DNA from 3 places in the Bradyrhizobium sp. 191 genome. Region 2 is predicted to be linked to each of the others. Evidence: predicted binding sites of a transcription regulator. Region 2 holds the regulator's gene; each other region holds the start of a gene.
What was found. Region 2 encodes PhoB, which activates phosphate uptake and scavenging genes when phosphate is short. Its sites were predicted from a motif close to TGTCATNNANCTGTCAT; they were not measured.

Region 1: a site for PhoB is predicted at 1,246-1,262, ahead of phnF (phosphonate metabolism transcriptional regulator PhnF). Genes of this name have one in related genera too.
Region 3: a site for PhoB is predicted at 1,906-1,922, ahead of ugpB (sn-glycerol-3-phosphate ABC transporter substrate-binding protein UgpB). Genes of this name have one in related genera too.

The regions. Positions count from the first base shown of each region.
Region 1 covers NZ_CP064692.1:5,183,255-5,186,526, forward strand. Annotated here, with positions in the region: gene phnE (phosphonate ABC transporter, permease protein PhnE) at 1-307, shown strand, start outside; gene phnF (phosphonate metabolism transcriptional regulator PhnF) at 484-1,212, opposite strand; gene phnG (phosphonate C-P lyase system protein PhnG) at 1,319-1,783, shown strand; gene phnH (phosphonate C-P lyase system protein PhnH) at 1,788-2,396, shown strand; gene IVB23_RS24065 (carbon-phosphorus lyase complex subunit PhnI) at 2,400-3,272, shown strand, end outside.
Region 2 covers NZ_CP064692.1:4,992,474-4,995,745, reverse strand. Annotated here, with positions in the region: gene IVB23_RS23125 (GcrA family cell cycle regulator) at 179-688, shown strand; gene phoB (phosphate regulon transcriptional regulator PhoB) at 957-1,664, opposite strand; gene phoU (phosphate signaling complex protein PhoU) at 1,697-2,413, opposite strand; gene pstB (phosphate ABC transporter ATP-binding protein PstB) at 2,425-3,246, opposite strand; gene pstA (phosphate ABC transporter permease PstA) at 3,243-3,272, opposite strand, start outside.
Region 3 covers NZ_CP064692.1:4,595,012-4,598,283, forward strand. Annotated here, with positions in the region: gene ugpA (sn-glycerol-3-phosphate ABC transporter permease UgpA) at 1-485, opposite strand, end outside; gene ugpB (sn-glycerol-3-phosphate ABC transporter substrate-binding protein UgpB) at 536-1,852, opposite strand; gene IVB23_RS21400 (CaiB/BaiF CoA-transferase family protein) at 2,276-3,272, opposite strand, start outside.

The DNA of each region.
Region 1 (3,272 bases), 190 kb from region 2:
GGTCGAGGGCATCCGCGCCTCCGGCGGCAGTGCCCTGCACGAGATCCGCTTCGGCCTGATGCCGCAGGTGCTGCCCGTCATCGCCGGCCAGGTGCTCTATTACATCGAATCCAACACGCGCTCGGCCACTATCATCGGCATCGTCGGCGCCGGCGGCATCGGCCTCCAGCTCGCCGAGCAGATCCGCGTGCTGGAATGGCAGAAGGTCTCGTTCCTGATCCTGATGATCCTGGTTGCGGTGGCCGCGATCGATTTCATCTCGGGCAAGCTGCGCTTTGCGATCATTGGCAGGCGGGCTGTGGCCTAATCGTCGGTGCCGCCACGAACTCCACTTCCCTTCTCCCCTTGCGGGAGAAGGTGGCGCGAAGCGCCGGATGAGGGGTATGTCTCAGCAAACTCAGATGAGCATTTGCGGAGACAGACCCCTCACCCGTCTCGCCGCTACGCGCGAGCCACCCTCTCCCACAAAGGGAGAGGGAAGAGCTACGAGTCCACCAGAAATTCCACCCGTTCCGCCGCGAAGCGCGAGTGCTTCGTCAGCAGCGGCTTGCCCGTGAGATCGTTGTCGGTGGCATCGACGACCAGGATCGGCCGGCCCAGCGCCAGATCGAGCCGTGAGGCATCGGTCGCATCGACGATGCCGGCCGTGATTCGGGTCGCGCCGCGGCGATAATCGCGCACGCCGTAATGCGCGAGCAGCTTTGTCATCGAGTGTGTCGCCGCGAACACGGTGCCGGCGTCCGGAAACCGCTCCGCCGACAGCCAGGTGGTGGACACGCAGATCGGCGTGCGGTCGGCGAGGCGGATCGCCTCGATCCGCATCAAAGGCGCGCCGGTCTTCAGTCCCAGCTCCCGCGCGAGCTCGCGCGTCGCGATATCGTCGGTCGCATCGATCAGCCGCCCATGCGGTTCGCGGCCGCCCGCACCGACGATCTCGGAAAAGCGCGTGCGCGAGCGCAAGGGATAGGCGAGCTTCTGCGCCTCGACATAGGTTCCGCTGCCGCGCTCGGCCCGCACCAGGCCGCGCTCGGCGAGGGCTGCCAGTGCGCGCCGCACGGTGTGGCGGTTGACGCGGTAGGTTTCGGCGATCTCCATCTCGCCCGGCAGCTTGTCGCCGGCCGCAAAGCGGCCGTCGGCGATGCCGCGCTCGATGCCGTCGGCAACGAGGCGCCATAGCGCGACGCCCGAGGAGGCTGTGTCCTGCATGCTCATGTCGCGGGAAACCTACCCCAGAAATCACATCATTGTCACGAAACAGTCATGGCGTATCCGTATGAAGTTGTCTATTATCATAGACAACTTCGATGCGGCAAGTTCGGTGGACCAGGTGACGCAGCACAACAATCAGCAAGCCCAGCGCAGGGCCGCGATGGCGGTGCTGGCGCAAGCGGAGGCGGGCGAGATCGCCGCTCGCCTCCGCAACTTGGCCCTTCCGGCCCATCAGGATCTGCGTGCGCCCGAAAGCGGACTCGTCATGCTGCGCGGCCGGGTCGGCGGCGACGGCGCGCCGTTCAATCTCGGCGAGGCCACGGTGTCGCGTGCCGCGGTTCGGCTTGCGAGCGGCGAGGTCGGATTCGGCTACACGCTCGGCCGTGACGGTGACAAGGCGCGGCTGATCGCGTTGTGCGATGCGCTGGTCCAGTCCCGTGATCACGGCGGCGCGGTGGAGCGGGGTGTCATCGCGCCCTTGCGAGAGCAGCTTATGATTCGGCGCAAGCAGGCGGCGGCCGAGACCGCCGCGACGAAGGTTGATTTCTACACCATGGTGCGCGGTGAGGGCTGAGATCATGACCACGATTGCGGAACTGCCGCCGGGTTTTGCCGACAAGGTGCTGTCGGCGCAATCGACCTTTCGCTCCGTCATGGACGCCATGGCGCGGCCGGGCTCGGTCCAGCGCATCGTGCCGATTGCGGGGGCGCCTGATACGATGATGCGCGGCACCGCCGCGATCGCGCTCACGCTGTTCGACCACGACACGCCGCTCTGGCTCGATGCGCGGATGGTGGAGAGCTCCGACCTGGTGAAGTGGCTGAAATTTCATACCGGCGCGCCGGTGGTGCAGGATTGCTCGATCGCGAGCTTCGCGCTGATCAGCGACGGCACGGCGCTTCCGCCGCTCGACCGGTTCGCGCTCGGGACGAGCGAATACCCGGATCGTTCGACCACGGTGATCATTCAGGTCGACAGCCTGGCCTCCGGGCGCGGCTTCGAGCTGCGCGGCCCCGGCATCGACGGTGTCGCGACGCTGCAGGCGTCGATCAAGCCTTTCGACCTGTTCGAACGCCTTCGGATCAACGAGGCGCTGTTTCCGCGCGGCATCGACGTGGTGCTGGTCGCCGATGACGCCGTGGTTGCGATCCCGCGCACAACGCGTGTCGTGAGCAAAGGAAGCTGAAGCATGTATGTTGCAGTCAAGGGCGGCGAACGCGCCATCGAGAACGCCCATCGCCTGCTCGCGCACAAGCGGCGCGGTGACCAGGACGTTCCGGAGGTCACGCTCGACCAGATCTCGGAGCAGCTCGGCCTCGCCGTCGACCGCGTCATGAGCGAAGGCTCGCTCTACGATCGCGAGCTCGCGGCGCTGGCGATCAAGCAGGCGCGCGGCGACCTGATCGAGGCGATCTTCCTGGTCCGCGCTTTCCGCGCTACGCTGCCGCGCTTCGGCGCCAGCGAGCCGGTCGACACCGGCGCCATGCGGGTGCAGCGGCGGGTGTCCTCGACCTTCAAGGACATTCCCGGCGGTCAGATCCTCGGGCCGACCTTCGACTATACCCATCGCCTGCTCGATCCATCGCTCGCCGAAGGCTTCGTTCCCGACGCCCCGGCGACGGCCGAAGCGCCCACCGCGCCAACGCCGCGCGTGACTGACATTCTCGGACGCGACGGGCTGATCGAATCCTCGCCCCAAGCCGAGGACGGCGTGCCGGTCGGCGATCTCACCCGCGAGCCGCTGAACTTCCCGGCGGATCGCGACCTGCGCCTGCAAAATCTGGCGCGCGGCGACGAAGGCTTCCTGCTGGCGATGGGCTATTCCACCCAGCGCGGCTATGGCCGCAACCATCCCTTCGCGGGCGAGATCCGCTTCGGCGAGGTCGAGGTCGAATTCATCGCGGAAGACGCCGGCTTCGCCGTGCCGCTCGGTTCGATCGAGCTGACCGAGTGCCAGATGGTCAACCAGTTCAAGGGTTCTGCGACCGAAGCGCCGTGCTTCACCCGCGGCTACGGCCTTGCCTTCGGCCAGAGCGAGCGCAAGACCATGTCGATGGCGCTG
Region 2 (3,272 bases):
ACGACATCTCGTGCAGCAGTTCTGATCCCTTAAGTCCTCATGTACCGGCGTAAACGTTCGGGCGTCTTGAGCGCGCCCGGCGAGCCTTAAGGGATTCTGGCGGCACGGGTTTTTCAAGGCTTAGGCAATCGCTGCGAAGGCCCCAGGATGGCAGGCGCGCAGCGAGGGAAAGGGTGCAATGACGGTTTTGACCTGGTCCGATGATCGCGTCGAGCAGCTGAAAAAGCTCTGGGAGGCCGGACTTTCGGCCAGCCAGATCGCGGCGGAGCTCGGCAATGTGACCCGCAATGCCGTGATCGGCAAGGTGCACCGGCTCGGCTTGTCCGGCCGCGCCAAGAGCCCTTCGTCGGCAGCGCCCCGGCCGCGCAAGGCGCGCCCCGCGCAGCACATGATGCGGGTGACCCGCCCCGTTGCCCGCGGCAACACCGCGCTGGCGCAGGCCTTCGAGGTCGAGGTGGAGGCCGAACCCGTCACCTACGACAATGTGGTGCCGATGAGCCAGCGGCTGTCGCTGCTGGAGCTGAACGAGGCGACCTGCCACTGGCCGGTCGGCGATCCCTCGAGCCCGGATTTCTTCTTCTGCGGCGGCAAGGCGCTCTCCGGCCTGCCCTACTGCGCCCAGCATTCGCGCGTGGCGTATCAGCCGGCGGCGGATCGCCGGCGCGCACCGGCGAAGCCCACGCGGTGAGTTTGCGGATTTAGTTGGCTGACTGCAAAGTCGGCAGCCGTCGCACGACGGTGCCTCAACACATCCGATGTCGTCCCGGACAAGCGCGCCACAAGCGCACGCAGATCCGGGACCCATAGCCACCGCAAGATGTGGTTACGGGGACTCGGAGTTACCCTTTCGCAAGACAATCGCGCGCTGTGGTTATGGATCCCGGATCTGCGCTTTCGCTTGTCCGGGACGACACTGAACGTGTGGCGATAGCTCGCTAAACCAGCGCCTGCAAACCTTACGTCTGCTCCGCCTTCGCGAACCGATCGTCCAGCGCATAGCCGGCGCCGCGGACGGTGCGGATCGGATCCTGCTCGCGGCCGAGATTGAGCAGCTTGCGCAGGCGGCCGATGTGGACGTCGACAGTGCGCTCGTCGATGTAGATGTCACGGCCCCAGACGCTGTCGAGCAGCTGCTCGCGCGAGAACACGCGGCCGGGATGCTCTAGAAAGAACTCCAGCAGACGATATTCGGTCGGGCCGAGATCGATCGGCCGGCCCGAGCGCGCCACGCGGCGCTTGTCGCGGTCGAGCTCGATGTCGCCATAGGCGAGCACGGTGGCGAGCCGCTCGGGGCTGGCGCGCCTGAGCAGGCCCTTCACGCGGGCCAGCAGCTCCGGTACCGAGAACGGCTTGACGATGTAGTCGTCGGCACCGGTCGCAAGTCCCCGCACCCGCTCGCTCTCCTCGCCGCGCGCGGTGAGCATGATGATCGGCAGCTGCTTGGTTTCGGGACGGGTGCGCAGCCGCCGGCACAGCTCGATGCCCGACAGGCCCGGCAGCATCCAGTCGAGCACGATCAGATCGGGAATGTGCTCCTTGAGGCGGGTGTCGGCATCATCGCCGCGCATCACCGTCTCAACGTCATAGCCGTCGCCTTCGAGGTTGTAGCGAAGAAGCTCGGTGAGAGCTTCCTCGTCCTCAACCACCATAATGCGTGCGCCCATGTTGTCGTCGCTCCTTGGGTATTCGGCGCCGCTTAGGTATTCGGCACCGTCGTGGCGAAGGTCGTCATGTCGCCCTTCGGCCGCTTGTCGGTGATCGCCTGGCCCTCGATCATGTAGAACACGGTCTCGGCGATGTTGGTGGCGTGGTCGCCGATCCGCTCGATGTTCTTGGCACAGAACATCAAATGGATGCAGAACGAGATGTTGCGCGGATCCTCCATCATGTAGGTGAGGAGTTCGCGGAACAGCGAGGTGCAGATGGCATCGACTTCCTCGTCGCCCTTCCACACCGCCATTGCTGCCGGCAGATCGTGCGCGGCATAGGCGTCCAGCACCGACTTGACCTGCTGCTGCACGAGGTCGGTCATGTGTTCCAGGCCGCGGAACAGTTTCAGCGGATGAAAATCCGTCTCCAGCGCCGCGACGCGCTTGCCCATGTTCTTGGCGAGGTCGCCGATGCGCTCGAGATCGGTCGCGACGCGCATGGCGCCGACGATCTCGCGCAGATCGACGGCCATCGGCTGGCGGCGGGCGATGGTGAGCACGGCGCGCTCCTCGATGCGTTTCTGCAGCGTGTCGAGTTCGGCGTCGGTGGCGACGACGCGCTGACCGAGCGCGACGTCGCGGCGGATCAGCGCGTCGACGGAATCGACGATCATGCGCTCGGCGATGCCGCCCATCTCGGCGACCAGGCGCGTGAGTTCCTGGAGGTCGGTATCGAAAGCCTTTGCGGTATGTTCAGAACCCATGTTCCGTCTCCTCAGCCGAACCGGCCGGTGATGTAATCCTGCGTGCGCCGGTCGCTCGGCGACGTGAAGATCTTGCTGGTGTCGTCGAACTCGATCAACTCGCCGAGATACATGAAGGCGGTCTTGTCGGAGACGCGCGCCGCCTGCTGCATGTTGTGCGTGACGATCGCGATCGTGTAGTTCTCGGACAATTCCTGGATCAGCTCCTCGACCTTGGCGGTCGAGATCGGGTCGAGCGCCGAGCACGGCTCGTCGAACAGGATCACCTCGGGTCGCACCGCGACGGTGCGGGCAATGCAGAGGCGCTGCTGCTGGCCGCCGGAGAGCGACAGGCCGGAGGCGTTGAGCTTGTCCTTGACCTCGTTCCACAGCGCGCCGCCGCGCAGCGCCTTCTCCACGCGATCGTCCATCTCGGACTTCGAGATCTTCTCGTAGAGGCGGATGCCGAAGGCGATGTTCTCGTAGATCGTCATCGGGAACGGGGTCGGCTTCTGGAACACCATGCCGACCCGGGCGCGCAGCAGATTGAGGTCGAGCTTGGGGTCGAGCATGTTGGTGTGGTCGAGCAACAGCTGGCCTGTGGCGCGCTGGCCCGGGTAGAGGTCGTACATCCGGTTGAAGATGCGCAGCAGGGTCGACTTGCCGCAGCCGGACGGGCCGATGAAGGCGGTGACGCGATTGGTGCCCAGCGCCAGATTGATGTTCTTCAGCGCATGGTGCTCACCGTAGTAGAAATTGAGGTTGCGCGCGGTGACCTTGGCAGGCGCCTCGGGCAGCGGCTGCGAGCCGGGATGAACGGTCGGCGCGCTTACGGAAATAGACATTTCACTCATTTTGCGGTCCTCTCGGCACCAAGGAT
Region 3 (3,272 bases), 400 kb from region 2:
AGGATGATCAGGGTCGCGGCCTGGTTGCCGTCGAGCAGCGGATTCCAGTCGACGCCGAGGGCGCGAAGATAGCGCGAGAGCACGCCGAGCGAGGGATGCAGCATGAAGATCCAGAGCACGCCGACGACCGGCGGCGCCACCGCATAGGGCCAGATCAGCAGCGTGCGGTAGAGCATCGAGCCGCGCAGCGGCTTGTCCGCCATCACGGCGAGCAGCAGCGCGAACGACAGCGACGACACCGCGATTGCGAACGAGAAGAAGAAGGTGCGCAGGATCGCCTCGAAATAGGCGGGCTCCTTGAACAGGTCGATATAGTTCTCGAACCAGACGAAGCTGGTTGAGAGGCCGAAGGCATCCTGGAGCAGGAAGGACTGGATCACCGCCTGCAAGGCCGGCCAGTAGAAGAAAATCAGGACGATCGCGAGCTGCGGCGCAACCAGCGCGTAGGGCAACAGCTTGGATTGGAAAATGGCTTGCTTTTGCATGATGCCCGCAGCAGCGGCAGGCCGGCTTCACCGGCCTGCCGCTTGTCGCCTTACTTCACGGCGGTCTTTTCGAACTGCCGCAGCATGGTGTTGCCGCGCTCGACGGCCGCATCCAGCGCCTGCTTGGCGGTCTTCTTGCCGGCCAGCGCCTGCTCGATCTCTTCGGCCCAGACGTCGCGGAGCTGCACCATATTGCCGAGGCGCAGGCCGCGGGAGTTCTCGGTCGGCTCCTTGTTGGTGAGTTCGAGCAGCGGGGTCTCGAGATAGGGCTGGTCCTTGTAGAAGCCTTCCGCCTTGGCCTTCTCATACGCGGCCTTGGTGATCGGCAGATAGCCCGAGGACTTGTGGATGTAGACCTGACGATCCGTATCGGAGAGGAAGGTCAGGAACTTCGCCACGCCCTTGTACTCGTCGGCCGACTTGCCGCCCATGATCCAGAGCGAGGCGCCGCCGATGATCGAGTTCTGCGGCGCGCCCTTGACGTCCGGATAATAAGGCATCGGCACCGCCGTGAAGGCGAACTTGGCCTGCGCCTTGACGTTGCCGAAGAACGCCGACGAGGTCAGGTAGAGCGGACATTCGCCCGAGGTGAAGCGGCCTTCGCCGGTGTTGGTGCGGCCGGCATAGTCGTAGGTCTTGTCCTTCTGGAGCTCGACCAGATTCTCGAGATGCTTGACCTGCAGCGGTCCGTTGAAGGAGAGCACGGTGTCGAAGCCGTCGAGGCCGTTGGCCTTGGTCGCCAGCGGCACGTTGTGCCAGGCGGAGAGCTGCTCGAGATTGACCCAGGTGACCCATGAGTTGGAGAAGCCGCAGGTGGCGTGGCCGGCCGCCTTCAGCTTCTTGGCGGCGTCGAACACCTCAGGCCAGGTCTTCGGGATCTCGACATTCGCCTTCTTCAGCTCGTCGAGGTTGACCCACATCACGGTCGACGACGAGTTGAAGGGGAAGGACAGCATCTCGCCCTTCGAGGTCGAATAATAGCCGGTGATCGCGGGCAGATAGGCCTTCGGATCGAACTTCTCGCCGGTCTCGGCCATCAGCTTGTAGACCGGCTTCACGGCGCCGGTCGCGGCCATCATGGTGGCGGTGCCGACCTCGAACACTTGCATGATGTGCGGCGCGTTGCCGGCGCGGAACGCCGCGATGCCGGCGTTCATCGTATCGGCGTAGTTGCCCTTGTAGGTCGGAATCACCTTGTAGTCGCTCTGCGCAGCGTTGAAGTCGTTGGCGAGCTTGACGATGACGTCGTTGTTGGCGCCGGTCATCGCGTGCCACCACTGGATTTCGGTCACAGCCAGCGCCGGCGAAGCCGACAAGCCGACCGTGAGTGCAAATGCGGCAGCCGCACCAAAATGTCGAAGAGCCATCAAGAATCCTCCCTTGCCCGTCACTAAAGAAGCGCTTGCGCTAGCAGCACCATATGACGTTCACATGACTGTGTAAGCGGCCGAAACGAAAGCGGCAAGCGCTGGAAAAGGGAAGCCGTCAAATTGGCGAAGCCGTGCGCGGACAGCCGCAGCCGTTCGCGCTGCACGCGTGTGGGTCGCGCCGCAGTGCGGCATCGGTTGATGTGAGGTCGGCAACCAGCCGCAGGCTCCAAACCTCTCCCGCTTTGCGGGAGAGGTCGGCGCGCTCCGGGCGATGCGAAGCATCGTCCCGCGCGCCGGGTGAGGGCTTTATCCTCTGGGGGATTGTCCCTTCGCGGAGACACCCTCTCCCCAGCCCTCCCCCGCAAGCGGGGGAGGGAGCGCACCTCCGGCGACGCTCGCGATCTTATTTGATCGCGCCACTCAGCGCTTGCGCTCGGGGCCGCAGACCGTGCCCTTCTCGACCATCGCGTCGATCTCGGCCTTGGAGTAGCCGAACTCGCCGAGCACCTCCGCCGCGTGCTGGCTGAATTTCGGCGGCAGGCGGCGCAGGCTCGGCTTTGAGCGATCGAGCCGGATCGGCGAGGCCACGCCCTTGTACCAATCCTTCTCGATAATATCGCCGCGTGCGATCGTGTGCGGGTTGGTCAACGCCTGGTCGATCTTCTGCACGGGGCCAGCGGGCAGGCCTGCCGCGAGCAGGCGATTGCACAGCGGCTCGGCCTCGTGCTGGCTGAACACCGCGGCGAGCTCGGCGCGCAGGGCCTCGCGATTGGCGATGCGGTCCTTGTTGCGGGCAAAGCGCGGATCGGTGCCGAGCTCGGGCTTGCCGATCTCCTTGGCCAGCTTGCGGAAGGTGCCGTCATTGCCGACGCCGATGAAGATGTTGTCGGTCTTGGTCGGGAAGATCGCGTAGGGCACGAGGTTCGGATGCTCGTTGCCGGTGAGGCTCGGCGGCTTGCCATGCATGAAATAATTCGCGGTGTGCGGATGCATGATGGCAAGGCCGGTCTCGTACAGCGTCGTCTCCAGGAACTGGCCCTTGCCGGAGCGCTGCCGCTCCGACAGCGCCATCAGGATGCCGATCGCCGCATAAAGTCCGGTGGTGATGTCGACCAGCGGCACGCCGATCCGCATCGGCCCGCTCTCGGGCGAGCCGGTCGCCGCGATCATGCCGGTCATGGCCTGGATGATGGCGTCATAGCCGGGGTTGCCGCCGCGCGGACCGTCGGCGCCGAAGCCGCAGATCCGGCAATGCACGAGCCGCGGGAATTTTTCGCGCAAGCTCTCGTTGCCGATGCCCCATTTCTCCAGCGTGCCCGGCTTGAAATTCTCGATCAGGACGTCGGCCGTCTCCAGCATCTTGAGCAGCACCGCGCGGCCGCCCTCGGAGGCGAGGTCGAGCCCGATCGAGCGCTTG